4 regions of the Streptomyces sp. NPDC039609 genome follow, and region 2 is predicted to be linked to each of the others. Evidence: riboswitches for the same ligand, from Rfam matches in the RefSeq annotation. Region 2 holds a riboswitch; each other region holds the start of a gene.
What was found. A riboswitch is a leader RNA that binds a small molecule or an ion and turns the genes downstream of it on or off. The one in region 2 is predicted to bind cobalamin.

Region 1: another riboswitch for cobalamin. It lies ahead of ACZ561_RS01335 (ABC transporter substrate-binding protein); the one in region 2 lies ahead of ACZ561_RS27955 (cobalamin biosynthesis protein).
Region 3: another riboswitch for cobalamin. It lies ahead of ACZ561_RS02345 (energy-coupling factor ABC transporter permease); the one in region 2 lies ahead of ACZ561_RS27955 (cobalamin biosynthesis protein).
Region 4: another riboswitch for cobalamin. It lies ahead of ACZ561_RS31390 (ribonucleoside-diphosphate reductase subunit alpha); the one in region 2 lies ahead of ACZ561_RS27955 (cobalamin biosynthesis protein).

What each region holds. Positions count from the first base shown of each region.
Region 1 is NZ_JBVIUJ010000001.1:281,550-288,727, reverse strand. It holds gene ACZ561_RS01340 (FecCD family ABC transporter permease) at 1-986, opposite strand, end outside; gene ACZ561_RS01335 (ABC transporter substrate-binding protein) at 983-2,041, opposite strand; cobalamin riboswitch at 2,054-2,250, opposite strand; gene ACZ561_RS01330 (glyceraldehyde-3-phosphate dehydrogenase) at 2,360-3,805, opposite strand; gene ACZ561_RS01325 (dihydrofolate reductase family protein) at 3,992-4,636, shown strand; gene ACZ561_RS01320 (dihydrofolate reductase family protein) at 4,748-5,365, shown strand; gene ACZ561_RS01315 (GntR family transcriptional regulator) at 5,535-6,302, shown strand; gene ACZ561_RS01310 (4Fe-4S dicluster domain-containing protein) at 6,347-6,574, shown strand; gene ACZ561_RS01305 (ABC transporter substrate-binding protein) at 6,589-7,178, shown strand, end outside.
Region 2 is NZ_JBVIUJ010000010.1:62,738-69,915, reverse strand. It holds gene cobO (cob(I)yrinic acid a,c-diamide adenosyltransferase) at 1-480, opposite strand, end outside; gene ACZ561_RS27965 (putative cobaltochelatase) at 480-2,501, opposite strand; gene ACZ561_RS27960 (cobyric acid synthase) at 2,560-4,107, opposite strand; gene ACZ561_RS27955 (cobalamin biosynthesis protein) at 4,104-5,066, opposite strand; cobalamin riboswitch at 5,102-5,241, opposite strand; gene ACZ561_RS27950 (hypothetical protein) at 5,355-5,576, opposite strand; gene ACZ561_RS27945 (inorganic phosphate transporter) at 5,589-6,854, opposite strand.
Region 3 is NZ_JBVIUJ010000001.1:521,565-528,742, forward strand. It holds gene ACZ561_RS02330 (ATP-binding cassette domain-containing protein) at 1-451, opposite strand, end outside; gene cbiQ (cobalt ECF transporter T component CbiQ) at 448-1,197, opposite strand; gene ACZ561_RS02340 (energy-coupling factor ABC transporter substrate-binding protein) at 1,204-1,545, opposite strand; gene ACZ561_RS02345 (energy-coupling factor ABC transporter permease) at 1,545-2,243, opposite strand; cobalamin riboswitch at 2,273-2,468, opposite strand; gene ACZ561_RS02350 (PTS-dependent dihydroxyacetone kinase phosphotransferase subunit DhaM) at 2,543-2,947, opposite strand; gene dhaL (dihydroxyacetone kinase subunit DhaL) at 2,944-3,567, opposite strand; gene dhaK (dihydroxyacetone kinase subunit DhaK) at 3,564-4,556, opposite strand; gene xdhC (xanthine dehydrogenase accessory protein XdhC) at 4,693-5,562, opposite strand; gene xdhB (xanthine dehydrogenase molybdopterin binding subunit) at 5,564-7,178, opposite strand, start outside.
Region 4 is NZ_JBVIUJ010000012.1:202,940-210,117, forward strand. It holds gene def (peptide deformylase) at 1-306, shown strand, start outside; gene ACZ561_RS31385 (ribonucleotide-diphosphate reductase subunit beta) at 389-1,405, opposite strand; gene ACZ561_RS31390 (ribonucleoside-diphosphate reductase subunit alpha) at 1,405-3,768, opposite strand; cobalamin riboswitch at 3,897-4,021, opposite strand; gene ACZ561_RS31395 (GNAT family N-acetyltransferase) at 4,075-4,578, opposite strand; gene mctP (monocarboxylate uptake permease MctP) at 4,662-6,281, opposite strand; gene ACZ561_RS31405 (DUF3311 domain-containing protein) at 6,278-6,532, opposite strand; gene ACZ561_RS31410 (GntR family transcriptional regulator) at 6,743-7,178, opposite strand, start outside.

The DNA of each region.
Region 1 (7,178 bases), on a different contig from region 2:
AGGACGAGGACGAAGGCGGGAACGCCGACGAGTGAGGTGACGACCCCGACCGGCACCTCCTGGGGTTCGAGCACCGTCCGGGCGAGGGTGTCCACCCAGACCAGGAAGACCGCTCCGCCGAGGGCGGTGACGGGCAGCAGCCGGCCGTGTCCGGGCCCGACGAGGGCGCGGGCCGCGTGCGGCAGGACGAGGCCGACGAATCCGATGGCGCCCGCCGAGCTGACCAGCGCGGCGGTGAGCAGCGCGGTGGCGCACAGCAGGACGAGCCGGGTGCGGACGACCCGTACGCCGAGGGTGGCCGCCGCGTCCTGCCCGAACGCGAAGGCGTCGAGGGTACGGGCATGGCCGAGGCAGACGGCCAGGGTGAGCGCGAGAACGGCGAGGCAGAGCCATACGTCGCTCCAGCCGGCGCCGCTGAGCGAGCCGAGCAACCAGAACAGCACCCCGCGGGTCGTCTCGGCGTCTGCGGAGGTGACGACGACGAAGGAGGTGAGGGCGGAGAACAGCTGCATCGACGCGACGCCGGAGAGGACGACCCGGTCGGTCGTGCCGCCGAGCGTGTGGCTGAGCAGAAGCATCGCGGCGAAGGAGCACACGGCGCCCGCGAAGGCTCCGGCGGATATCGAGAGCGCTCCCCCGCCGACGCCTAGAACGACCACGACGACCGCTCCGGTCGAGGCACCGGAGGAGACGCCGAGGACGAAGGGGTCGGCCAGCGGATTGCGCAGCAGGGACTGCATCACGGCGCCGCAGAGGGCGAGGCCGGCGCCGCACACGGCGGCGAGGAGGGTGCGGGGCAGCCGCAGGTTCCAGATGATGCCGTCCCGGATCGGGCCGATCCCGGAAGGGTCGCCGCCGAAGTGGGAGGCGACGACGGACGCCACGTCGCCGACGCCGATGTCCGCCGGTCCGATGGTGATCGCCACGGCCAGGGAGAGGACGAGTGCCGTGCAGCCGGCCGCGATGCGCAGCAGGGCGGCGGTCACTTCGTGAGGCCGTGCGCGCGCAGGGCGGCGGCGACCTGTTCGATGCCCTCGACGGTGCGGATGGTCGGGTTCATGGCCTGTCCGCTGAGGAGCACGTACCGCTTGTGGCGTACCGCGTCCATGTTCTTGGTGACCGGGTCGGACTCCAGGAACTCGATCTTCTTGGCGGCGCTCTCCCCGGACTGTGCCTTGCGGGTGAGGTCGCCGATCACCAGGAGATCGGGGTTCCGGTCGGCGACCGACTCCCAGCCGATCTGGGGCCATTCCTCGGTGGTGTCGTCGAAGACGTTCTTGGTGCCGGTCTCCCGGGTGATGACGCCGGGGGCTCCGCAACATCCCGCCATGTAGGGGGACTTGGCGTCGGAGAACCAGTAGAGGACGCTGACGTCGGCGACATCGAGTCCTGCGGTGGCCTTCGCCACCCGGTCCTTGAGCCGGGCGACGAGCTGTTCGCCGCGCTCCTCGACGCCGAACACCCGTGCCAGGTCGCGGACTTCGCCGTAGACGGTGTCCATGGCGAGCGGCGTGGTGCGCTTGCCGTCGCCTCCACCGCTGTTGTCCTTGCCCACGCAGTCGGACGGGGAGAGGTAGGTGGCGACGCCGAGCTGCTCGAACTGCTCGCGGGTGGCGACGCCGCCCTTGCCGAGGGTGGAGCCGAAGGAGGCGGCGACGAAGTCGGGTTCGGTGTCCAGCACCTTCTCGAAGGAGGGGTTGTTCTCCGCCAGCCTCGGGACGTCGGAGGCGGCCTTCTCCAGCCCCTTCATCACCGGGTCGGTCCAGGTGGCGGTCCCCACCATCCGGTCCTGGAGACCGAGGGACAGCATGATCTCGGTGGTGCCCTGGTTCAGGGAGACGGCCCGGCGCGGCCCGCCGGGCGGGAGCTTCACGGAGCGGCCGCAGTTCTCGAGCGTCCGCGCGGAGGCGGACGGCGCGGACCCCGTCCCGTCGCCGGCGCCGCCGCAGCCGGTGAGGAGCAGGGCCCCGGACGCGAGCAGGGCGAAGGGAAGGGGGGTGCGGGCGAGAGGCACGGTGCATCCTCGGCGTAGAGGGCCCATGCGCGGGGCCCGTTTCGTACGGATCCGCCAGCAGGTCTTCGGACTCGGGGTCATCCGGGCGGGGCGCCTTCCCGGACCGGCTTCCCGGTCCAGTGGCTTCGTGCCCCGCCCGTCGCCCTCACCGCTGCGCGTCAGCTCCGGATTCGCACCGGATTCCCTGACTCGCGTACGTCACGCACGTGAGTTCGACTGGCTACCGCAAGCTACCAGAACGCCGACGGGGCGGCGGTGGGAGGGTGCGCGATCCCTTTCGGGATCTGCCGCACCGCTCCACCGCCGCCCCGTTCACCGGGACCCGGACGGGCCGGACCGCCGAGGTCAGACCACGGGCACCGGGTACGTCGGGTACTCGACGCCGGACACGTGCTGGACGACGCGGATGACCTGGCACGAGTAGCCGAACTCGTTGTCGTACCAGAGGTAGAGGATCGCGTTGTCACCGTCGACCTTGGTGGCACCGGCGTCGACGATCGAGGCGTGACGCGAGCCGACGAAGTCCATGGAGACGGCGTCGGGCGCGGTGGTGAAGTCGATCTGGCGCTTCAGCGGCGAGTGCAGCGAGACGTCACGGAGGTAGTCGAGGACCTCCTCGCGGGTGGTCTCGCGGCCCAGGCGCAGGCTCAGGATCGCGATCGAGACGTCCGGGACGGGGACGCGGATCGAGCTGCCGGTGATCGGCGCCTTGAGGTCCGGCAGCGCCTTGGCGACGGCGGAGGCGGCACCGGTCTCGGTGATGACCATGTTCAGCGGCGCGGAGCGGCCACGACGGTCGGCCTTGTGGTAGTTGTCCAGCAGGTTCTGGTCGTTGGTGAACGAGTGGACGGTCTCCACGTGACCGCGCAGCACGCCGTACTCGTCATCCATCGCCTTGAGCGGCGGGACGATCGCGTTGGTGGTGCAGGAGGCGCAGGAGAGGATGCGCTCGTCCGGCTTCACCGTGTCGTGGTTGACGCCGTGCACGATGTTCGGGACGTCGCCCTTGCCCGGGGCGGTCAGGACGACCTTGTCGATGCCGGGACGCAGGTGCTTCGAGAGCCCTTCGCGGTCGCGCCACTTGCCCGTGTTGTCGATGAGGATGGCGTCCTTGATGCCGTACGCCGTGTAGTCGACCTCGGAGGGGTCGTTGGCGTAGATCACCTTGATCGCGTTGCCGTTGGCGACGATCGTGCTGTTCGCCTCGTCCACGGTGATGGTGCCTTGGAACTGGCCGTGGATGGAGTCGCGGCGCAGCAACGAGGCGCGCTTGACCAGATCCTGGTCACCGCCCCCGCGGACGACGATCGCGCGCAGGCGCAGACCGTTGCCGGAGCCGGCCTTCTCGATGAGCAGGCGGGCGACGAGGCGGCCGATGCGACCGAAGCCGTAGAGGACGACGTCGCGCCCCTCGCGGCACTCGATCTTGTTGGCACCCGTGGCACCGGCGACGGCCTCGGCGGTGAACTGCTCGACCGAGAGACCGCGGTCGTCCGTCTTGTACTCCGCGGCGAGCATGCCGATGTCGATCTGGGAAGGCCCGAGATCCAGCGCGGTGAGCGCCTGCAGGAACGGCAGCGTCTCGGTGACCGACAGCTCCTCACCGTCGATCTGCCGGGCGAACCGGTGGGTCTTCAGGATGCTGACCACCGACTTGTTCACCAGGGAGCGGCTGTGGAGAAGGACGGTGACGTCCCGCTCCCGGTGCAGCTTCCCGATGATCGGGATCATCGACTCCGCGATCTCCTCGCGGATCTTCCAGTTGGTGAACGAGTCGTCATTGACAGTCACAGGTTTATCTTTCGAGCTAGGCGGCGCTCATATGCTAACCCGGCCTTCCTTTGATCGTTCAAGGGGGACCCGAGGGAGACCGAAGGCACACCTCAGGGCAGGCGGAAAAATCCCTTTCGCGTGATTACCTCCCTGTATCCACCACCGCCCTATCCTCGTCGTTGTCGACGACACAGGAGGAAGCGCGTGGAGCAGCTGCTGAGGGTCCAGAACTTCGTCGTCTCGCGTGACGGATTCGGAGCGGGTGAGGACCAGAGTCTCGAGAGACCGTTCGGTCACGCCGATCCCGGGGCCATGTTCGCCTGGGCCGGTGCCACGGCGAGCTGGCCGAACCGTACCGATCCCGGGGGGACCCGCGGCCTCGACGACTACTTCACCCGGGACTTCGCACGCAACATCGGCGCCGAGATCATGGGCCGCAACAAGTTCGGACCCCAGCGTGGACCCTGGCAGGACCACGAGTGGCGCGGCTGGTGGGGTGACGAGCCCCCGTTCCACACCCCGGTCTTCGTGATGACCCACCACGAGCGTCCTTCGTTCACGCTCTCCGACACCACGTTCCACTTCGTCGACGGCTCCCCGGCGACGGTCCTCGCACAGGCCAAGGAAGCGGCGCGGGACAAGGACGTCCGACTCGGCGGCGGGGCGACCACCATCCGCGAGTACCTGGACGCCGACCTCGTCGACACCCTTCACGTGGCGGTCTCACAGGTGGAGCTGGGCTCCGGGGTACGGCTCTGGGACTCCCCCGACGAGCTGCTGGACCGGTTCCACCTCGAGGTCGTTCCCAGCCCGAGCGGCGTGACGCACCACCTGTTCTGGCGGAAGTGAGCGGAAGGGACACGAGGCCCGGCGCGCCCCGGCACCACCGATGAGTTCCGGGATCCCGTGGCGTCTACCGTCGGTAGGCAGCCATCGCCGGACACCCCCATGGAGCGTCGCATGAGGAAGATCGTCTCCCAGCTGTTCATCTCGCTCGACGGAGTCGTCGAGGATCCCCACCTCTGGCACTTCCCCTACTTCAACGACGAGATGGGTGTCGCGGTCGACGCCGTCATCGGCCGCGCGGACACGCTCCTCCTGGGGCGCCGGACGTACGACAGCTTCGCCGGGGCGTGGCCCGAGCGTGAGGCGGCGGGCGGTGAGGACGCTCCCTTCGCCAAGGTCATCGGCGACGCCCGGAAGATCGTCGTCTCGCGCCGGCCGCTCACCTTCACCTGGCGGAACTCCGAGCAGCAGCAGGGCGACCTCCTCGACGCGGTGAGGGCGCTGAAGGACGAGCCCGGCGGCGGTCGTATCGCGATCAGCGGCTCGGTGTCCCTGGTGCGGCAGCTCATCGCCGCCGGACTGCTGGACGAGCTGAACCTGCTGGTGCACCCGATCGCCGTACGCAAGGGGATGCGGCTGTTCGACGAGGCCGAGTCGCCGACGCCGCTGAGGCTGCTCTCCTCCGAGACCTTCGCGACGGGCGTCCTCAACCTGATGTACGGCCCCGCCGGCGGGGCCGGCGAGGCGGGCTACGACGAGGCCAAGGGGCACCTGCCCCGCACCGATACCTAGGCGGCGCGACGGGGCGGTCCGCCGGTCGTGTCCACCTGGTGAACAGGCGGGTGGCGGATCTTGTCGTCCCATCCGGAAAACCGCAGGTCACAGCGGCGCCTTCGGAGCGTCAGGTGGCGCAATACTGCGGCAACACCATCCGGGCCATCGCGCCGGTACGTTCCCAGACATGTCAGCCGAACCCACCCCCGCCTCCCTCCCGGTCGCCGCCGCGCGTCGTCGGCGGCTGCGCGCGGACCGGGCCCGGCAGCTCGCCGACCTGCTGCGGCACCAGATCCTGACCGGCGGCTTCCCCGGCGGCGTCCTCCCCCTGGAGGACGTCATCGCCGCCGACTACCGGGCCAGTCGCAACACGGTCCGGCAGGCCCTGGACCTGCTGCGCGGCGAGCAGCTCGTCGAGCGGCAGCCGGGGGTCGGCACCGTCGTGGTGTGCGAGAAGTACCCCCACGGCCTGGACCGCCTCCAGGGCCTCGCGGAGACCCTGCACGAGCACGGCCGGGTCACCAACGAGGTACGTACGGTCGGACCGGTCACCGCGTCCGGACCGGTGGCCCACCGGCTGGGCCTGCCCGAACACACCGACGTGCTCTGCATCGAACGGCTGCGCCGCCTGAACGGGCTGCCGCTCTCCCTCGACCTGTCCTATCTGCCCATGGACATCGGCGGTGAACTCCTCGGCTGCGACCTGGAGAACACGGACGTGTTCCGGCTCCTCGAAACACTGACCGGCGGCCCGCTGGGGCACGCCGAGATCACCCTCGAAGCGGTCAACGCCGACGCGCACTCCGCCGCCGTCCTCCAGGCCCCGCGCGGAGCCGCCGTACTGATGCTGGAACGGCTGACCTGTCTGCCCGACGGACGACCGGTAGACCTGGAGTTCATCCGGTTCCGCGGCGACCGCATCACCATGAGCGGCGTACTGCGCCGCTCCCTCTGAGCCCCGCCCCACCTCCCCCCTTCCGCCCCTTCCCGGAGACATCCATGCCCCTCGTGCCGCAGCGCGCCGACGTGCCCGTGACCATCGACGAGTCCAAGTGCATCGACGGCTGCACCCTCTGCGTCGACATGTGTCCGCTCGACTCGCTCGCGATCCGCGAGGACAACGGCAAGGCGTACATGCACGTGGACGAGTGCTGGTACTGCGGCCCGTGCGCGGCCCGCTGCCCCACCGACGCGGTCACCGTCAACATGCCCTATCTGCTCCGGTGAAAGGCCCGACTCCCATGCCCGGCAAGAAGATCCCCCCGCGTCGCCCCCTCGGCCCGCTTCTCTCCCTCGCCCTGCTGGTCCCTTCGGCCACCGCCTGCGGCGGTGCCGCGGGCGCCGACGACGCGGCCGGCGCACGAACGGTCACGGTGACCGTCGGCTACCAGTCCAAGACCATCAACACCGTCACGACCGGCACCCTGCTGCGCTCCCTCGGCTACTTCGAGGAGGAGCTCGCCGCCCGCGGGAAGAAGGACGGCGTCACCTACAAGGTCGCGTGGCAGGACTACGCGACCGGTGCACCGATCACCGCCCAGATGACCGCGGGGAAGATCGACATCGGCTCCATGGGCGACTTCCCCCTGCTCATCAACGCGGCGCGCGGCAAGCAGCTCAAGCAGCCCACCCGACTGGTCGCCGTCACCGGCTACAACCTGCGCGGCGGACTCAACACCGTGGTCACCGCGCCTGGTTCGAGCGTGCGGTCGCTGGCCGACCTGCGCGGCAAGAAGGTGTCCACCAGCGTCGGCTCGGCCGCCGACGGCACCCTCGTCCGGGCCCTCCAGCGCGCCGGCCTCGACCCGGACAAGGACATCCGGAAGCTCAA
Region 2 (7,178 bases):
CTGGTGCCCGGGCCGGTCGCGCAGGACCTCGACGACCTCCTTGGTGTCGATCCAGCCCCAGTGCAGCAGGTAGGCGAACTCGTCGAGGACGTAGAACTTGTACTTCTCCTCGGCGAGGTCGCGCTTGACCTGCTCCCAGCCCTCGCGCGCCTTGTCCTCGTGGGACTGCTCGCCCTCGGCGACCTCGCGCTGGATCCAGGACCAGCCCTCGCCCATCTTGTTCCAGGTGACGGTGCCGCCCTTGCCGGTCTCACCGAGCGCCTTGAGGGCGTTCTCCTCGCCGACCTTCCACTTGGCGGACTTGACGAACTGGAACACCCCGATCGGCCAGCCCTGGTTCCAGGCGCGCAGCGCCATGCCGAAGGCTGCGGTCGACTTGCCCTTGCCGACGCCCGTGTGCACCATCACCAGCGCACGGTTGCGGCGCTGACGGGTGGTGAGACCGTCGTCGGGAACGACGGTCGGCTGTCCCTGCGGCATTACGCGGCCCTCCTGGTTGTCTGTCCTGCCTGTACGTCTCTGACGAGCCCGGCGATCGAGTCGGCGCGCAGCTCGTCCAAGGTCACGGCGGTGCCGCCCAGTTCGCGGGCGAGCTCTCCGGCGAGCCCGAGCCGTACGGGCCCGGTCTCGCAGTCCACGACGACGGCCGCGGTGCCCTCGGAGGCGTGCAGCCGCGCCGCGCGGGCGGCGAGCGCCACCGGGTCCGCGCCGCCGCCGGTCGCCCGGCCGTCGGTCACGACGACGAGCAGCGGGCGGCGCGACGGGTCGCGGAGCCGCTCGACGCGCAGTACGTCATGGGCCTTGAGGAGCCCCGCCGACAGGGGCGTGCGGCCGCCCGTCGGGAGCTGTTCCAGCCGCGCGGCGGCCGCGTCCACGGACGAGGTCGGCGGCAGTGCCACTTCGGCGTCCCGCCCCCGGAAGGTGACCAGGCCGACCTTGTCGCGCCGCTGGTAGGCGTCGAGCAGCAGCGAGAGCACGGCGCCCTTGACGGCGCTCATCCGCTGCCGCGCCGCCATCGAGCCGGAGGCGTCCACGGCGAAGAGCACGAGGTTGCCCTCGCGGCCCTCGCGGGTCGCCTGCCGCAGATCGTCCCGGCGGACCACGAGGCCGGGGCCGGTCCGTCCGCGGGCCTTCTGGTGCGGGGCGGCGGCGTGCACGGTCGCGGCCAGGTGGAGCTTGGTCAGCGCGCCCCGGGGCCGTACGGAACCGGTGGTCCTGCCGTGCTCGGTACGGGCCCGTGAGCGGCGCCCGGCCGCCCCCTCGCCGAGTCCGGGCACGCTGAGCATCTTCGTACGGAAGGGTTCGGCGGCCTTGACGGCGGCGCGCTCACCGGCGCCGCCGGCTCCGCCCGGAGCGGGCGCGGGAGCCTCGTCCGAACCCGTGTCCTCGGGCGTGCTGTTGTCGGGACCTTCGCTCTGGGGCGGTACACCGCCACCCGGACCCCCGGGTCCGCCGTCGGGACCGGGGTCGGGATCGTCGTCCCCGTCCTCGCCCTTGAACTGCTCCAGCGTCTCGTCGAGCTTGTCCTCGTCGAGCCCCGGCGCGTCGAAGGGGTTCCGCCGCCTGCGGTGGGGGAGGGCGAGCAGCGCGGCCTGCCGTACGTCCTCGGAGGTCACCTCCGTGCGTCCCGCCCATGCGGCGAGCGCCGTCGCCGTCCGGGCCATCACGATGTCCGCGCGCATTCCGTCGACCTCGAACGCGGCGCAGGTCGCGGCGATCTGGAGCAGGGCCGCGTCGCCGAGCGCGACGCTCGGCAGCAGCTCGCGCGCGGCGACGACGCGGTCCCGCAGCGCGGTCTCCTCGTCGGCCCAGCGGGCGGCGAAGGCGGCCGGGTCGTCGTCGAACGCGAGCCGGCGGCGCACGACCTCGACCCGCTGCTCGGGCTCGCGGGAGGCGGCGACCTCGACGGTGAGACCGAAGCGGTCCAGCAACTGCGGCCGCAGTTCGCCCTCTTCGGGGTTCATCGTGCCGACGAGCAGGAAGCGGGCCGCGTGCCGTACGGAGACGCCTTCGCGCTCGACGTACGAGGAGCCCATGGCGGCGGCGTCGAGGAGCAGGTCGATCAGGTGGTCGTGGAGGAGGTTGACCTCGTCGACGTAGAGGATCCCCCGGTGCGCGTCCGCGAGGAGCCCGGGCTCGAAGGCCTTCACGCCCTCGGCGAGCGCCCGCTCGATGTCCAGCGCACCGACGAGCCGGTCCTCGGACGCACCGACGGGCAGCTCGACCATCCGCGCGGGGCGGGCGGCGCCGGGCGTCTCGGTGTGCGGCCCGTCCGGGCACTGCGGGTCGGGCGCGCCCGGGTCGCAGCTGAACCGGCACCCGGCGACCACCGCCACCGACGGCAGCAGGTCCGCGAGCGCCCGCACGGCGGTCGACTTGGCGGTCCCCTTCTCGCCGCGTACGAGGACACCACCCACCGCCGGGCTCACCGCGTTCAGGAGCAGCGCAAGCCGCAGGTCGTCCATGCCGACGACGGCGGTGAACGGATACCGGGTGCTCATCGGGTGGTCACTCCTTCAAGGTCGAGTCGCTGACGTTCGCTCATGTGCGGGTCCGGCCTCACGGTGCACCCGGCGGGATGAACGGCAGCCCGTTCGGCGGGCCGTTCTCGATCAGGCGCAGCAGTGCGTCCGTGTCCGCGTGTTCCTCGATCAGGTCGCCGAGACGGTCCAGCTGCTCCTCGCGGAGCGCGCCGAACGACGTGTCGGGGGCCGGGACGAAGCGCCGGCCGGACGCCGCCGCCACCTCCCGCAGGAACGCCCGGCGGAAGCCGTCGCTCTCCAGGGAGCCGTGCCAGTGCGTGCCCCACACCGCGCCGACCCGGCATCCGTCCAGGAACGGTTCGCCGCCCCGCACGTCCGCGACGCCGTGGTGGATCTCGTACCCCTCGACGGGCTCGCCGAGCGCCGCGCCGACCGGCCGCGCCAGGGTCTTCCCGGGCGCGAACCGGACGTGTACGGGCAGCAGTCCGAGCCCGTCGACGGTGCCGGCCTTCGACTCGACGTCGTCCTCGATCCGCTCGCCGAGTGCCTGGAAGCCGCCGCAGATGCCGAGCACCGGCCGGCCCTCCGCCGCCCGCCGGGCGATCGCGTCCGCCAGGCCGCGCTCGCGCAGCCAGGCCAGCGCCTTGACCGTCCCGCGCGTGCCCGGCACGACCACCAGGTCCGCGTCGACGAGCTCCTCGGCGCGGTCCACGAACCGCACGACCACGCCCGGTTCGGCCGCCAGCGCGTCCACGTCGGTGAAGTTGGACATCAGCGGCACGGCGCAGACCGCGACCCGCAGCACGTCCTCGCCGACCGGCGGCGCGACGACCGATTCGCGGACCGTGCCCCGCAGCGAGACCCGCAGGCCGTCCTCCTCGTCGATGCCGAGCCCGTGCGCGTACGGCAGCACACCGAAGGTGCGGCGCCCGGTCAGCCCGAGCAGCATGTCGAGGCCCGGCTCGAGCAGGGTCACGTCACCCCGGAACTTGTTCACGAGATAGCCCGCGATCAGCTCCTGGTCCTCCGGCGCGAGCAGCGCCGTCGTGCCGAAGAACTGGGCGAACACTCCGCCCCTGTCGATGTCGCCGACCACCAGCACCGGCAGCCGCGCCGCCCGTGCGACGCCCATGTTCACGATGTCCGTACGCCGCAGGTTGATCTCGGCCGGACTGCCCGCCCCCTCGCAGATCACGGCGTCATACGTGCCCCGCAGCTCCTCCAGGCACGCCAGGACGGGCTCGAAGAGCTCCTTCTGCCGGCCGCCGTGCAGCGCTTTCCCGGGGGACGACCCCCCAGACCCCCCGAAGAACCCCCTGGCGCTCAGCTCTCCCACGGGCTTGCCCATCAGGACGACCTGGCTGGAGCGGTCGCTGCCCGGCTTCAGCAGCACGGGGTTCATCAGCGCGGACGGCTCCACGCGCGCCGCCTGTGCCTGCATGGCCTGCGCGCGGCCGATCTCCGCGCCCTCCCTCGTCACGAAGGAGTTCAATGACATGTTCTGGCCCTTGAACGGGGCGACCTTCACGCCCTGCCGGACCAGCCAGCGGCAGATGCCGGCCGTGACGACGCTCTTGCCCGCGTCGGACGTGGTCCCCGCGACCAGCAGCCCCCCGCCTCTCATGCCTTCCTCCGCTTCATCGCGCCCGCCACGATCCGTCCACCCACACACACCGCCAGCGTCAGCGCGGTCACCCGGCGCGAGAGCCGCACCGCCCGCTCGATGTCCCCGACCTCCACGGCCCGGCCCTGCCCGTTCAGCACCGGCCGGTGCTCGACCCGTCCGCCGTACGAGAGCGTCCCGCCGAGCCGTACGCCGAGCGCCCCCGCGAAGGACGCCTCCACCGGACCGGCGTTGGGGCTCGGATGCCCGGCCGCGTCCTGCCGCCAGGCCTTCGCCGCCCCCCTGGGGTCGCCGCCCGCCACCGTCGCGAGCGCGGCCGTCAGCCGGGCGCCCGGCCAGCCGGCCACGTCGTCGAGCCGGGCCGAGGCCCAGCCGAAGCGCCGGTACGTCGGGGACTTGTGGCCGACCATCGCATCCAGGGTGTTCACGGCGCGGAAGCCGACCAGGCCGGGAACGCCCGCGACGGCGCCCCAGACCAGGGCGCCCACGACGGCGTCGGAGGTGTTCTCGGCGACGGACTCCACCACCGCCCGGGCCATCGCAGGACCGTCCAGGGACTGCGGATCGCGCCCCACCAGATGCGGCATCCGCTCGCGGGCCACCTCCAGGTCCCCGGCCGCCAGGGCCCCGCCGATGGCGCGGGCCTCCCGGCCCAGGGTCGTGCCGCCGACGACGGCCCAGACGGAGGCGGCGGTCAGGGCGGCGGCGGCTCCGGGGCGGTCGCGTACGGCACGCGCGGCCAGCGCAGCGATCGCCGTGGCGCCGCCGGCGCAGACGGCGGTGTGCAGCGCGCCCCACCCGCGGTGGTCGCGCCGGAGAAGTTTCTCGACGGAGCCGGCGGCCCGCCCGAACGCGGCGACCGGATGGCCGCGGCGGGGGTCGCCGATGATCAGGTCCGCGGCCAGACCGGCGGCGGCGCCGTACGCGAATACACCTGTGGCTGCACTGCGGCCGGGCATGGCGCTGTGTCCTCACTCAGGGTCCGCGCCCTGGCTCGACGTGACCGGCGGTGAGAGTTCCTGGCTCCCGGGGATCGACTCCCCGGTCACAGTGGCGGGACCGCGCCGGATTCGCACCGGACTTCCTCTGTTGCCGCCGTAATGGCCCCGGAAGTCCACCACGCTGTGCGAACAACCGTCAACTCACGTTTGACCTGCGGCGGGACAGTGTGCGAAGCACCACAGGAACGCCGGACGGGCGGTCGCACCCAGAGGTGCGACCGCCCGTCCGGCGAAGCGGGACCGTCGTCAGACGACGATCAGATAGATGCCGTACGCGACGGCCGCCGCGCACAGCGCGAAGCAGGCGTACGCGCCGGTGCGCGCCAGGGCGGCGGAGCCTCCCTGGGAAGCGGCCTGCTCCTGCTTGGAGAGGCCGACGATGCCGAGGGTGAACAGGCCCACGAGGGCGACGGTCGCCACGAGGCTGACTCCGAAGACGGAGCCGAGAGCTGCCCAGTCGATCTTCATGTCGTTCGTTCCTTACACCGCGGCCGCGGGGGCCGTGGGGGCTGCCGGGTCCGTGGGGGCCGGCGAGGGGATGGTGGTCTTGAGGTCCTCGTCCGCGACGGCGGCGACGGAACCGGCCGGCGGCGGGGTGACCGCCGCGATCGCGGTGGTGACGACACCCGCGGGCTCGGCGTCGAGGTCGTCCGCGGTGACGTTGTTGTGGTCGACGGGCTTGCGGCGCGACAGCGCCCAGATGACGCCCGAGCCGGTGACGAGGAGCACCGCGACGGTGGCGACGCCCCAGCCGCCCTGCTTGGTGAGGAACTCGGCGCCGGCGCCGACCAGACCCGCGGCGGGCAGGGTCAGACCCCAGGCGACGAACATCCGGGTCGCGGTCGACCAGCGGACGACACCGCCCTTGCGGCCGAGACCCGCGCCCATCACGGCGCCGGAGCAGGACTGAGTGGTGGAGAGGGAGAAGCCCAGGTTGGACGAGGCCAGGATGACCGTGGCGGCGCTGGTCTGCGCGGCGAAGCCCTGCTGCGGCTGAAGGTCGGTGAGGCCCTTGCCCATGGTGCGGATGATGCGCCAGCCGCCGAGGTAGGTGCCGAGCGCGATCGCGACACCGGCGGAGACGACGACCCACATCGGGGGGTTGGAGCCGGGGGCGACGACACCCTGGGTGACCAGGGCCAGGGTGATGATGCCCATGGTCTTCTGCGCGTCGTTGGTGCCGTGCGCGAGGGAGACGAGACCGGCGGAGGCGATCTGGCCGGCCCGGTAGCCCTTCGCCGTGGACTTCGTGTCGGTCCTGGAGGCGATCTTGTACGTCAGCCGGGTGGCCGCCATTGCGGCGAGGCCGGCGACGAGCGGCGCGGCGATCGCGGGGATGAGCACCTTGGTGACGATGGTGCCGCCGTTGACCGCCGACCAGCCGGCCGACATCACGGCCGCGCCGATGAGGCCGCCGAAGAGGGCGTGGGAGGAGCTGGACGGCAGACCCATGAGCCAGGTCAGCAGATTCCAGAGGATGGCGCCGACGAGCGCCGCGAAGATCACTTCGGTACGAATGCCCTGTTCGTTGATGATCCCGCCGGAGATCGTCTTGGCGACCTCGACGGACAGGAACGCACCGACCAGGTTGAGCACGGCGGACATGGCCACCGCCGTCTTGGGCTTGAGGGCACCGGTCGAGATGGTCGTCGCCATCGCGTTGGCGGTGTCGTGGAAACCGTTCGTGAAATCGAACACGAGAGCTGTCACGACCACAATCGCGAGCAGCAGCGTGATGTGTTCCATTTACCCAGGCAATCGTTTGACGTCAGTGGCTGGACGAACGTAGGCAACCTGAGTGAACGGAAGGTGAACTGGGTCAGGCTGCATGGTGACTCTAACCGTGTCCAGACATTCCGCTTAGCGTCTCCGGGAGTGGTTCCGTCCACCATGTGGTCACCCCGCAACCCCGGGTAAGCCGTGCCGTTGCCGGACAGACAGGACGTGTCCCACTTCCGCCCCACTCGCCCCATGTCACCAGCCGGACACTCCGTGGGCCGCGTCAGCCGACCGGGGGACCCGCGGATGAGACCCACGTCACTCCAAGGTGGCCCCGTGCGGGTCTGTCCG
Region 3 (7,178 bases), on a different contig from region 2:
GCTTCCGCTGCCCGTACGACAACAGATGGGTCGGGCGGTCCTCCAGGGCCACGATGTCCAGCGCCTCCAGCGCCTCGCGGACCCGGAGCCGTACCTCCTCCTCCGGAAGCCCCAGATTCATCGGCCCGAACGACACGTCCTGGCCGACCGAGGCCGCGAAGAGCTGGTCGTCCGGGTCCTGGACCACCAGCTGCACGGTCGTCCGCAGCCGGGTCAGCCCCTTCCGGTCGTACGACACCTCCTCGCCGTCCAGCCGCAGTGCTCCGTTGCTGCTGCGCAGCCCCCCGCTCAGCAGCCGCAGCAGCGTCGTCTTGCCGCCGCCGTTGCGGCCGAGGAGAGCCATCGCCCGGCCCTCCGGCACGGCGAAGTCGATGCCGTCGAGGACGACCGGCCCGTCCTCGTAGGCGAACGTGGCCTTCACCAGTTCCACGACAGGAGGTGCTGGGCTCACGGCAGGGACCTTTCCAGTACGAGAGTGAGCGTGACGAGACCGGCCAGGAGGCCGGCCGTCGACGCGAGGAAGCGGGTCGACACCGCCGCCTGGGGCACCAGGACCCGCAAGGTCCCGTCGTACCCCCGCCCGGCGAGCCCCGTCTGAAGGCGCTGCGCCCGGTCGAAGGCGCGCACGAACGCGGTCGCACCGAGCCCCGCGAGGGAGCGCCACGTCGCCGCCCGCGTGGTGAGCCCGAGCCGCGCCGCCTGCGCCTGCCGGATCTTGGATATGGCGTCCAGGAGCAGGAAGCTGATCCGGTACATCACGAGCGCCACGTCCACCACGGGAGCCGGCACCCCGGCCCGTACGAGACGCGGCAGCACGTCCGAGACGGGCGTGGTGAACGCGAACAGCAGCACGCCCAGGGACGCGGCCGAGGTACGCAACAGCAACTCGCCCGCGTGCACCGGTCCGTCCGGCGCGAGGGCGACGAGCCCCCGTGCACCACCGACCTCGAACAGGAGCGGGATCGCGCCCGTCACACAGAACCCCAGCGGGATCCGGAACGCCCGCCACAGCTGGCGCCCCGGCACCCCGGCAGGACCGAGGAGCACGGTGAGCGTGGCCGCCGCGACGAGCACGGCGCCCGGCCAGGGCGGCAGACAGACCGCGCAGAGCGTCAGACCGAACCCGAGCACCGCTTTCTCGCAGGGGTGACGGCGGCGCCAGCGACTGCTGTGCGCCGCCGCGTCGATCGGCAGCATCGGCGCCTACTCGTCGCCGGACGCCGACCGCAGCGCCTTCGCCTCGGCACGGGCCTCACCCTGCTTGCGGCCCCTGTGCACGCCGAAGTAGTACGCCAGCACGCCGGCGCCGAGCGCCGCCTGGAGCGAGAACAGCGCCGACTCGACCTCGCCGGACGGCGGCTCGTACAGCGGGCTGAACCACGGCTCGTAGTCGGGAGCGATCTCCGTGATCGCCGTCTCCGCCTCGGCGTCGGCCCCGGTGAACGGCTCCTCCTTGTGGTCGCCGAGCCCGAGCACCAGCGGGAACACCGCCAGAGCCGCGACGACGAGCAGCAGCAGGGTGTTGATCTTCGCGTTCCGGCTCATCAGGCGCTCGCCTCCGCGTTCTCGTTCTTCTTCCGGGACGGGAGCAGGACGCCGAGGCGGGTCAGGTCCCCCTTGCTGGACTGCGTGAGCAGCCGCATCACGAGCACCGTGAGCAGCCCCTCGCTGACGGCGAGCGGGAGCTGGGTCACGGCGAAGATCCCCCCGAACTTGGCCAGCGCGCCGAGCACACCGCTGCCCGGGTCCGGGAAGGCCAGCGCGAGCTGCACGCTGGTGACGCAGTAGGTGGAGATGTCGGCGACGAACGCGCCGAAGAACACGCTCACCATCAGCGGCACGTTGGACCGGCGCAGCAGCCAGTACGTACCGAAGCCGGCCCATGGGCCGACGATGGCCATCGAGAAGACGTTGGCACCGAGCGTCGTGAGCCCGCCGTGGGCGAGCAGCAACGCCTGGAAGAGCAGCGTGATCGTGCCCAGGACCGCCATCACGGGCGGCCGGAACAGGATCGCGCCGAGCCCCGTACCGGTGGGGTGCGAGCAACTGCCCGTCACCGACGGAATCTTGAGCGCGGACAGGACGAATGTGAACGCACCGGACGCACCGAGCAGCAGGGTGGACTCGGGGTTGGCCTTGACCTCACGGGTCAGCGCGCGAACACCGTGGACAACGAAGGGAGCGGACGCGACGCCCCAGGCGGCCGCGTGCACAGGGGGCAGATACCCCTCGGCTATATGCATGGTTGGGAGACCCTCTCCAGCACCTCGTGGATGGACAACGCACCTTGGCCGGTCTCCTGGCTGACGGGTCATGCCGCCGCGACTCCGCCTTCCCAAACCGCCGCGGTCTCCCGCGGTGGTCCAGTGGCTTCCCCGGAGGGATGGAGCCGGACTTCCCGATCACAGTGGCGAGGGCCGCACCGGTACCGCACCGGTTTCCCGTACACCAAGGCGCTGTGACAGTAGTGGGTTGACCAGGTACATCACAACACGGAGGCCCTTCCGGACGGTGTGTGACAGATCTCGCGCGCGCCCCCCTCTCACTCCTTTCGATACGTGTAGGCCTCCGAGGCCGCGGCCACCACGGCGTCCAGATCCCCGCCCGCGCTCGCCGTGACGAGGGCGGCGACGGCGCCCTCGACGAACGGGGCGTCCACGAGCCGTGCCCCCTCCGGCAGCTCGTCCTCCTCGGCGAGGAGCGCTTTGACCGTGAGCACGGCGCTGCCGAGATCGACGAGCAGCGCCACACCGGCACCCCGGTCGACCTCCTGCGCCGCCCCGACGATCAGCTGGGAGCTGGTGCCGAGGCCGCCGTCCGGTCTGCCGCCCGCGGGGGCGATCGGCGCGGTCGCTCCGCCGCCCGCGAGACCCTGGGCCAGTGCGACGACGGCGTCGGCCACCTCCGCGCTGTGCGAGACGAGGACGATTCCGACCTGCGCGGTCACTCGGCCGCCGCCTCGGCGAGGGCGGCGATCAGCAGCGCGGACGAGGTGGCCCCGGGGTCCTGGTGCCCGATGGAGCGCTCGCCCAGATAGCTCGCCCTGCCCTTGCGCGCCTGGAGGGGTACGGTCGCGAGGGCGCCCCGCTCGGCCGCGTCCAGGGCGGCCGCGAAGGACTCGCCGAGCCCCTCGGTTGCCGGAACGAGGGCGTCCAGCATCGTCTTGTCACCGACCTGCGCACCGCCGAGCTGGGCGACCGCAGCGACTCCCGCGGTGAGCGCCACCGCCAGCTCCTGTCGCGTCACCGCCGCAGCCTCGCCGAGACTCTTGCCCGTCCGGCGCAGCAGCGTCCCGTACAGCGGCCCGGACGCGCCGCCGACGGTGGAGATCAACTGGCGCCCGGCAGCGGCGAGTACGGCGCCCGGCGTCGTGGGCGGATCCTTCTCCAGCGCATCCGTCACGGCGCCGAACCCCCGCTTCAGATTGGCCCCGTGGTCGGCGTCGCCGATCGCCGAGTCGAGCTCGGTGAGGCGATCGGCCTCGCGTTCGACGGCGGCCGCGGCGATGGTCAGCCAGCGCAGGAAGAACGCGGCGTCGAACTCGTCGACTTCGGACACTCCGCTCACCGGCCCCAGCGCAGGGCGGGCGTCTGCACGGGCGCGTCCCACAGTCGCAGTATCTCTTCGTCGGCCTCGCACAAAGTCACCGAACAGCCGGCCATGTCGAGGGAGGTGACGTAGTTCCCGACCAGGGTGCGGGCGACCGGCACCGCACGTTCGGTCAGGACTCGTTGAACCTCGGCGTTGAAGCCGTACAGTTCGAGCAACGGGGTGGCGCCCATGCCGTTCACCAGGGCGAGGACCGGCCCGGACGGCCGCAGATCGTCCAGCACGGCATCGACGGCGAAGTCCGCGATCTCCCGCGAGGTCATCATCGACCGCCGCTCACGCCCGGGCTCGCCATGGATCCCGATGCCCAACTCCAGCTCACCGGTGGGCAGATCAAAGGTGGGACTGCCCTTGGCGGGCGTGGTGCAGGCGCTCAGCGCGACACCGAAGCTCCGCGACCGCTCGTTCACCCGCCGCGCGATCGCCTCCACCCGCTCCAGCGGCGCGCCCTCCTCGGCCGCGGCCCCGGCGATCTTCTCCACGAACAAGGTGGCCCCGGTCCCGCGCCGCCCGGCCGTGTACAGACTGTCCGTCACCGCCACGTCGTCGTTGACGAGAACCTTGGCGATCTGGATCCCCTCGTCCTCGGCGAGCTCGGCCGCCATCTCGAAGTTGAGGACGTCCCCGGTGTAGTTCTTGACGACGAACAGGACCCCGGCCCCGCTGTCGACCGCGGCGGCGGCCCGCACCATCTGATCGGGCACGGGCGACGTGAAGATCTCCCCGGGGCAAGCGGCCGCCAACATCCCGGGCCCCACGAACCCCCCGTGCAACGGCTCATGCCCGGACCCACCTCCGGACACGAGCCCCACCTTGCCGTCCACGGGCGCGTCCCGCCGCAGCACGACGCGATGCTCGACATCGACGGTGAGCTCGGGATGCGCGGCGGCCATCCCCCGCAGCGCATCGGTGACCACGGTCTCGGGAACGTTGATCAGCATCTTCACGGGCATCTCCTGGCAGCGCTGGCAGGTGTGGTGCGACCTCCAGCAGTATCTGCCGTGCGTGTCCCCGATCACAGACCCCCACCGTCCGGTGCGTCGCCGCCGCTTCCAGCGCGGCGCGACACCAAGGGCCGCCAGATCAGGTCGCCATCCGGCTGTTCGCGGGTTCCCGCACAGTGGCGACTGCGGTCGGCCCGTTCCGGTGGCCGTCCTGTTCGAAGGTGCGGAGCAGGTCCGCCGCGACGCTCACCGCGATCGTGGCCGGTTCCTTGCCGGTGATCCCGGCGATTCCGATCGGGGTCTTGATCCGGTCGATGGTGGCGGCGTCGTGGCCGCCCTCGGTGGACAGGCGTTGCCGGAACCGCGCCCATTTGGCGGCCGAGCCTATGAGCCCGATCGAGCCCAGTCCGGGGGTGCGCAGTGCGGCGTCGCACAGTGCGGCGTCCTCGGCGTGATCGTGGGTCATGATCAGAGCGTGGGTGCCGGGAGGCAGCTCCGTGAGCACCTCCTCCGGAAGCAGCGGAATGTGGTGCACGTGGATCTGGGCCACAGCGTCCGCGAGCACCCCGAGCCGTTCGTCGGTGAGTACGTCGGGGCGGGTGTCGATCAGGTGCAGATCGAGGTCGTGGCGGGCCAGGATGCGTGCCAGCTCCAGCCCCACGTGCCCGACACCGAAGATCGCCACCGCTTGGACCACCGGCAGCGGTTCGAGCAGGACGCTGACGACACCGCCGCAGCATTGCACGCCGTGCCGGCTGGTGACCTTGTCGTTGAGGGCGAACTCGATCAGCTCCGACTCCGGATCGGGCGAGCCGATCAGCTCGCGGGCCCGATCGATCGCGACGGCCTCGATGTTGCCGCCGCCGATCGAGCCCCAGGTCTCCGTCCGTCCCACGACGAGCTTGGCGCCGGCCCTGCGGGGTGCATGGCCGCGCACGGTCGCGACGGTCACGAGCACGCCGGCTTCCCGGCGGGCTCGCAACCGCGCGACCGCGGTGACCCACGTCATGTCAGGCATGGCTCAGAGCGCTCGTGTCCGTGGGGATCGCCCCGGCCCCGGGAGCGTGATCGTCACGCCGCACGGCGCTCCCGCGGGCCGCTTCGACGGCCCAGTACACCGCCTCCGGTGTCGCGGGAGAGGCGAGTTCCACGCTGACTCCGGCGGGCCCGAACGCCGCCGCGGCCTGCCGCAGAGCTTCCCGCACCGAGAACGCCAGCATCAGCGGAGGCTCACCCACGGCCTTGGACCCGTAGACCGCGCCCTCCTCGGTCGCGTTCTCCAGCAGCCGCACGTTGAACTCCTCGGGCATCTCCGAGAAGCTCGGCAGCTTGTACGTACTCGCGGCCTGGGTCAGCAGCCGGCCGCGGTTCGGCCCGTCACCGGTGTCCCAGCGCAGGTCCTCGAGCGTCAGCCACCCCGCGCCCTGCACGAAACCGCCCTCGACCTGGCCGATGTCGATCATCGGAGACAGGCTGTCGCCGACATCGTGGACGATGTCCACGCGCCGGATGCGGTACGCGCCGGTGAAGCCGTCCACCTCCACCTCTGTCGCGGCGGCACCGTAGGAGAAGTACTTGAACGGCGAGCCCCTGAACGTCTTCACGTCCCAGTGCAGGCCCTCGGTCCGGTAGAAACCGGCCGCCGACAGCTGAACTCGCTGGAAGTACGCGGTCCGCACCAGGTCGTCCCAGGCCAGCTCCTTGTCGCTGCCCAGGACGCGCGCGACGCCCTCGACGATGCGCACGTCCGAGGCGTTCGCCCCCAGCTGCGTGCCGGCCACCTGCAGCAGTCGCCCGCGCAACTGCTCGCAGGCGTTCTTCACCGCCGCACCGTTGAGATCCGCACCCGAGCTGGCGGCGGTGGCCGAGGTGTTGGGCACCTTGTCGGTCCGCGTCGGGGCCAGCCGTACCTTGTGTGACGGGATACCCAGGGTGGTCGCGGCCACCTGCAGCATCTTGGTGTGCAGGCCCTGCCCCATCTCGGTGCCGCCGTGGTTGATCAGGACGGAGCCGTCCTTGTAGATCAGCACGAGTGCGCCGCCCTGGTTGAAGGCGGTGAGGTTGAACGAGATTCCGAACTTGATACCGGTGACGGCCAGCGCCCGCTTGGTGTTCGGGTGCGTGGCGTTGAAGGCCGCGATGTCGCGCCGGCGATCGGCGATGCCGGCGTCGTCCCGAACCTGATTCCAGATGATGGAGATCCGTTCCGGATGAGTGACCGGCTGTCCGTACGGCGTCGTCTGCCCCTGCCCCTGCCGGTAGAAGTTGCGCTCCCGCAGATCCATGGGGTCCAGGCCGAGCAGTGGCGCGCACCGGCCCAGGATGTCCTCGATCACCAGCATGCCCTGCGGTCCGCCGAAGCCGCGGAAGGCGGTGTTGGAGACCTTGTTGGTCCTGGCGATGCGTCCGGTGACGCGCGCGTGGGGAATCCAGTAGGTGTTGTCGATGTGGCACAGCGCGCGGGCCACCACCGGCTCGGACAGGTCCAGACTCCAGCCGCCGTCCGCGGTCAGGGTGGCGTCCAGCGCCTGGATGCGGCCTTCGGCGTCGAAGCCGATCCTCCACGCGGCGTGGAACCCATGACGCTTGCCGGACATGGTCAGGTCCTGGGTCCGGTTGAGCCGC
Region 4 (7,178 bases), on a different contig from region 2:
CCGGTGCTCCAGGACCTGCCTGCCGACCGCCGCGTTCTGGACGACTCCAACGAGGGCTGCCTGTCGGTCCCGACCGCGTACGCCTCGCTGGCCCGCCCGGACTACGCCGAGGTCCACGGCCAGGACGCCCAGGGCAACCCGATCAAGGTCCGCGGCACCGGCTACTTCGCCCGCTGCCTCCAGCACGAGACGGACCACCTGTACGGCTACCTGTACATCGACCGCCTCTCCAAGCGCGACCGCAAGGACGCGCTGCGCCAGATGGAAGAGGGCACCCCGCGCTACGAGACCGTCCCGAACGACTGATCTCGCTCCCGCTCTCGTACGAGTGCATGACGAAGGCCCCGCTCCCCCCGGAGCGGGGCCCTTCGTCATCTGCGGCCGGGACCTAGAAGTCCTCGTCCAGGTCCACCGAGCCCTCGACCGCCACCTGGTACGCGGACGGACGGCGCTCGAAGAAGTTCGTCAGCTCCTGGACGCCCTGGAGTTCCATGAAGGAGAAGGGGTTGTCGGAGCCGTAGACCGGGGAGAGGCCGAGGCGTACGAGGCGCTGGTCGGCGACGCACTGGAGGTACTCGCGCATCGACTCGGTGTTCATGCCGGGGAGGCCGTCACCGCAGAGGTCGCGGCCGAACTGCAGTTCCGCTTCGACGGCTTCCTTGATCATGGCGGTGATCTGTCGGCCGAGCTCGTCGTCGAAGAGCTCGGGCTCTTCCTGCCGTACGGTGTCGACGAACGCGAAAGCGGCGTCCATGTGGCAACTTTCGTCGCGGAACACCCAGTTGGTGCCGGTTGCGAGCCCGTGCAGCAGACCGCGGGACCGGAACCAGTACACGTAGGCGAAGGCGCCGTAGAAGAACAGGCCCTCGATGCACGCGGCGAAGCAGATCAGGTTCAGCAGGAAGCGACGGCGGTCGGCCTGCGTCTCCAGCCGGTCGATCTTCTCGACCGAGTCCATCCACTTGAAGCAGAACTGCGCCTTCTCGCGGATGGAGGGGATGTTCTCGACGGCGGCGAACGCGGCGGCGCGGTCCTCCGGGTCGGGCAGGTAGGTGTCGAGCAGCGTCAGATAGAACTGGACGTGCACGGCCTCCTCGAACAGCTGGCGCGAGAGGTACAGCCGCGCCTCGGGGGAGTTGATGTGCTTGTACAGCGTCAGCACGAGGTTGTTGGCGACGATCGAGTCACCGGTCGCGAAGAACGCGACCAGACGGCCGATCATGTGCTGCTCACCCGGCGTCAGCTTGGCGAGGTCGGCGACGTCCGAGTGGAGGTCGACCTCCTCCACCGTCCACGTGTTCTTGATCGCGTCCCGGTAGCGCTCGTAGAAGTCCGGGTAGCGCATGGGGCGGAGAGTCAGCTCGAAGCCCGGGTCGAGGAGGTTCTTCTGTTCGTTGGAGCTCATTACTGGCAGGCCTCGCAGGACTCGGGGTTCTCAAGGGAGCAGGCGACGGCGTCGGGGTCGGCGACCTGCTGGACGGGGATGGTGGCGGCGGTGGGCGTCGCGGCCTGGGCCGCGCGGGCGATCCGCGTCGCCGGGCGGGAGCGCAGGTAGTACGTCGTCTTCAGGCCCTGCTTCCAGGCGTACGCGTACATCGACGACAGCTTGCCGATCGTCGGCGTCTCCAGGAACAGGTTCAGGGACTGCGACTGGTCCAGGAACGGCGTACGGGCCGCCGCCATGTCGATCAGGCCGCGCTGCGGGATCTCCCACGCCGTGCGGTACAGCTCGCGGACCTCGGCCGGGACCCAGGTGAAGCCTGCCACCGAGCCGTTGGACTCGCGCAGCGCCTCACGGGTCTGCGCGTCCCACACGCCGAGCTTCTTCAGCTCGTCGACCAGGTACGAGTTGACCTGGAGGAACTCGCCGGAGAGCGTCTCGCGCTTGAACAGGTTGGAGACCTGCGGCTCGATGCACTCGTACACGCCCGCGATCGAGGCGATGGTCGCTGTCGGCGCGATGGCGAGGAGGAGGCTGTTGCGCATCCCGACGGCGGCGATCCGCTCGCGCAGCGCGGCCCAGCGCTCGGGCCAGTTGAGCTCGACGTCGTAGTGGTCGGGGTGCAGCACACCGCGCGCCGTGCGGGTCTTGTCCCAGGCCGGCAGCGGCCCGTTGCGCTCGGCGAGGTCGGCGGACGCCTCGTACGCGGCGAGCATGATCCGCTCGGCGATACGGGTGGACAGCGCGCGTGCCTCGGGGGAGTCGAACGGCAGCTTCAGCTGGAAGAAGACGTCCTGGAGACCCATCGCGCCCAGGCCCACCGGGCGCCAGCGGGCGTTGGAGTTGCCGGCCTGCTCGGTCGGGTAGAAGTTGATGTCCACGACCCGGTCGAGGAACGTGACGGCCGTACGGACGGTCGCGTCGAGCCGCTCCCAGTCGATGGAGCCGTTCAGGACGAAGGCGCCGAGGTTGACCGAGCCCAGGTTGCAGACGGCCGTCTCCCCGTCGTCCGTGACCTCCAGGATCTCCGTGCAGAGGTTGGAGGAGTGGACCGTGTGGCCCGGCTCGGCCGTCTGGTTGGCCGTACGGTTCGAGGCGTCCTTGAACGTCATCCAGCCGTTGCCGGTCTGGGCCAGGGTCCGCATCATCCGGCCGTACAGGTCACGGGCCGGCATGGTCTTGCGGGCCAGGCCCTTCGCCTCGGCGGCCCGGTACGCGGCGTCGAACTCCTCGCCCCACAGGTCGACCAGCTCGGGCACGTCGGCCGGGGAGAACAGCGACCAGTCGGCGTCCGCGTTGACCCGGCGCATGAACTCGTCCGGGATCCAGTGCGCGAGGTTCAGGTTGTGCGTACGCCGGGCGTCCTCACCGGTGTTGTCGCGCAGCTCCAGGAACTCCTCGATGTCCGCGTGCCAGGTCTCCAGGTAGACCGCGGCCGCGCCCTTGCGCCGGCCGCCCTGGTTCACGGCGGCGACGGAGGCGTCGAGCGTCTTCAGGAACGGCACGATGCCGTTGGAGTGCCCGTTGGTGCCGCGGATCAGCGAACCGCGGGCGCGGATGCGGGAGTACGAGAGCCCGATGCCGCCGGCGTGCTTCGACAGACGCGCGACCTGGTGGTAGCGGTCGTAGATCGAGTCCAGCTCGTCCAGCGGGGAGTCCAGCAGATAGCAGGAGGACATCTGCGGGTGGCGGGTGCCGGAGTTGAAGAGCGTGGGGGAGGAGGGCAGGTAGTCGAGCCGGCTCATCATCCCGTACAGCGCCGCGACCTCGTCCAGCGCGCGGGTGGAGTCGTCCTCGGCCAGGCCGCAGGCGACGCGCAGCATGAAGTGCTGCGGGGTCTCGATCACCTTGCGGGTGATCGGGTGGCGCAGCAGGTAGCGGGAGAAGAGGGTGCGCAGACCGAAGTAGCCGAAGCGGTCGTCGGCGTCCGCGTCGATGAGCGTGTCGAGCCGCTCGGCGTGCAGCCGGACGAACTCGGCGGTGCGGTCGGCGATCAGGCCCTCGTGGTGACCGACGGCGACCGAGGCGGAGAAGGAGTACGCGCCCTGTCCGGCCGCCTCGTCGGCGATGGTGATGGTCAGGAGCCGGGCGGCGAGCCGGGAGTACGCGGGGTCCTCGGCGATCAGACCGGCGGCCGCCTCCGTGGCCAGCTCGCGCAGCTCGGCCTCGTCCGAACCGGCGTTGCGGCCACGCAGCGCGGCGGCGGCGACCTTGCCGGGGTCGGTGTCGGGGAGATCGGCGGTGAGGTCGGTCAGGGTCCGCAGAAGTACGGTCCCGGGTCCGTCGCTCTCGATCGCTGCGGCCGGATCGGCGGGCGCGATGGTCACGTGGGGGCTCTCCCTCGCTCGGCTCGGGGCCGGCGGGGGAAGGCGGGCGGCGGCGCGCCCGTACGCAGGGCAGCGCCGCGCCGCGGCCCACTCCGCGAGGCCCGGACGTCTGTGCACCCGGAACGGAAGGACCGGGCGCGCTGTCCGCAGGTCTTCGGACTCGGCCGGCGTGCAAGCACACAGAAACCACACCGTTGCGGGACAGTTCCGGATTTGCACCGGATTCCCCTGCGAGGACAGCGAGCATGAGCATACATGTGGGGGGCGCTCCTCGAAGCACCCCCCACATGTTGTGTCGTTGGCGGCTCAGAGCTCCAGGCCGTACGTGTACAGGGGATCCATGTCGGCGAGCGGTTTCCAGTCCCGTTCTGGGGTACGGACGAAGCCCATCCGCTCGTAGATCCGGTGCGCGGAGGCCATGGTCGACTGGGTGGAGAGCACCAGTCGCCGGCATCCCGGGGTCTCCCTGGCCCGCTCCACACAGAACCGTACGAGCGCCTCGCCGACACCCCGGCCCCGCGCGCCCTTCGCCACGGCGAGCATCCGGAACTCGGCCTCGCCCTCGCCCGCGATGTCGGCCCACTCCCCGCCGCCCATGGCGAAGGTCACGCCGCCGAGCACCGTCCCGGCGCGGTCCACCGCCACCAGTACCTCCGCCTCGGCGTCCCGCCTGGCCACGTCCCGCAGCACATGCAGATAGGAGTCGTCCTCGCCGAAGTCGAGGTGTCCGTCGTCGAGAAAGGCGCGCGCGGTGACCTCGCCGAGGGCCTCGTACTCCTCGGGCCGTACCGCCCTGATGGTGAAGTCCATGGGGTGAAGTCTGCCTCGGGGACACGGCGAAGGGCCCGGGGTCTCCTCTCGGAGACCCCGGGCCCTCGCGCGGACCGGAACGGTCAGTGACCGGCGCCGACCTTGGGCAGCGGCTTCACGCCCGAGTCGCCCGCGTCCGCCGTGTAGTCCGACGGAGACGTCTCGTCGACGCCCTCGGGGGCTTTGACGGCCTTCAGGACGAAGGTGAGGACGACGGTGACGATCACGTTGATCACGAAGGCGGTGAGGCCGATGTAGCCGATCTCGCCGATGCCCGGGATCTCGGCGGACGAGCCGCCGAAGTGCTTCTGGGTCGGGCTGGCCACGCCGTACGCCGCCGCCGTGCCGTAGACCATGCCGACGGCCCAGCCGGCGAGCAGCGCCCAGCGGTGGAACCAGCGGGTGAACAGACCGCCGACCAGCGCCGGGAGGGTCTGCAGGATCCAGATGCCACCGAGCAGCTGGAAGTTGATCGCCACCGTCTTGTCCATGGTGAGGACGAAGGCGAGCGCGCCGACCTTCACCAGGAGCGACACCAGCTTGGACACCTTGGTCTCCTGCTCCGGCGTGGCGTCCGGCTTCAGGAAGTCCTTGTAGATGTTGCGGGTGAAGAGGTTGGCGGCGGCGATCGACATGATCGCGGCCGGCACCAGCGCGCCGATGCCGATGGCGGCGAAGGCCACGCCGGCGAACCAGTCGGGGAACATGTTCTCGAACAGCTGCGGGATCGCGAGCTGACCGTTGGTCACCTTCACGCCGGCGGCGATCGCCATGAAGCCGAGCAGCGCCAGCAGGCCCAGCATCAGCGAGTACAGCGGCAGGATCGTGGTGTTGCGGCGGATCACGTCACGGCTGCGCGAGGAGAGCGTCGCCGTGATCGAGTGCGGGTACATGAAGAGCGCGAGCGCGGAGCCGAGCGCGAGCGTCGCGTAGCCCCACTGGCCCATCTCGCCCGGCACCAGCGCACCGCGCGGCTTCTCGGTGGCGGGGTTGATCGTCGCGTACGCCTCGCCGGCCTTGGCGAAGATCTCGTCGAAGCCGCCCAGCTTGATCGGGATGTAGATGATCGCCACCGCGATGACGATGTAGATCAGCGTGTCCTTGACGAAGGCGATGAGCGCCGGAGCGCGCAGACCCGAGGAGTAGGTGTACGCCGCGAGGACACCGAAGGCGATGAGCAGCGGCAGGTCCTTGATGAACCAGTGCGTGTTCTCGCCGCCGCCCACGCCCATCACGTCCAGGACGGCCTGGATGCCGACCAGCTGGAGCGCGATGTACGGCATCGTCGCGAGGATGCCGGTGACGGCGACCGCGAGCGACAGGCCTTTGGAGCCGAAGCGGCCGCGGACGAAGTCGGAGGTGGTGACATAGCCGTGCTTGTGCGACACCGACCAGAGGCGGGGCAGGAAGGTGAAGATCAGCGGGTACACGAGGATCGTGTACGGGACGGCGAAGAAGCCGGCCGCGCCCGCCGCGTAGATGGCCGCAGGGACGGCGACGAAGGTGTACGCGGTGTAGAGGTCGCCGCCGAGCAGGAACCAGGTCACCCAGGTGCCGAACGAGCGGCCGCCCAGACCCCATTCGTCGAGGCTGTTCTCGTTCTCGGCTCTGCGCCAGCGCGAGGCGAGGAATCCCATGACCGTGACGGCCAGGAAGAAGAAGATGAAGACGGCGAGTGCGACGCCGTTCACGCCGTCCTTCACTTCGACGCACCTTCCTTGCGGGCGCGCTGGTCACGCTGCCACAGCTTGTAAGCGATCATGGTCAGCACGGTCGAGATGACGACCCAGGCCATCTGGTACCAGTAGAAGAACGGGATGCCGGCGAAGGTCGGTTCGACCTTCGCGTACGAGCTCACCCAGAGCATCGCCACGAATGGCGCGATCAGACAGAGCGCGACCACCACACGGACCGGTGTGACGACCGGTTGTTTCCCTTGTGTCACTTCAGACATACGGCGACTCCGTCCCCTCGCTGAACACCATGGATCGCATGGATCACCTGCGTAATGCGCGTGAAATCTAGGGGACTGTTTCGCTCCATGGAACCCCCGTCCGAATAACGGACGGGTGTCGATCTGTGCGGCTCAGTGGAGACGACAATGCCCCGACACTCCTCACGGATGTGCCGGGGCATCGGTTCACGCCGAAGTGGCGTGTTCCGCTCAGCCGTTGGGTCGCTGAAGCCTGGCCACGAACTTGTACCGGTCGCCGCGGTAGACCGACCGCACCCACTCGACCGGCTCGCCCTGCGCGTCCAGCGAGTGGCGGGAGAGCATCAGCATCGGCAGGCCCACGTCCGTACCGAGCAGACCGGCCTCGCGCGGGGTGGCGAGGGAGGTCTCGATGGTCTCCTCGGCCTCGGCCAGATGGACGTCGTACACCTCGGCGAGTGCCGTGTAGAGCGAGGTGTACTTCACCAGCGACCGCCGCAGCGCCGGGAAGCGCTTGGCCGACAGGTGTGTGGTCTCGATCGCCATCGGCTCGCCGCTCGCGAGGCGCAGCCGCTCGATCCGCAGCACGCGTCCGCCCGGCGAGATGTCGAGCAGCCCGGCGAGGGTGTCGTCGGCGGTGACGTACCCGATGTCGAGCAGCTGCGAG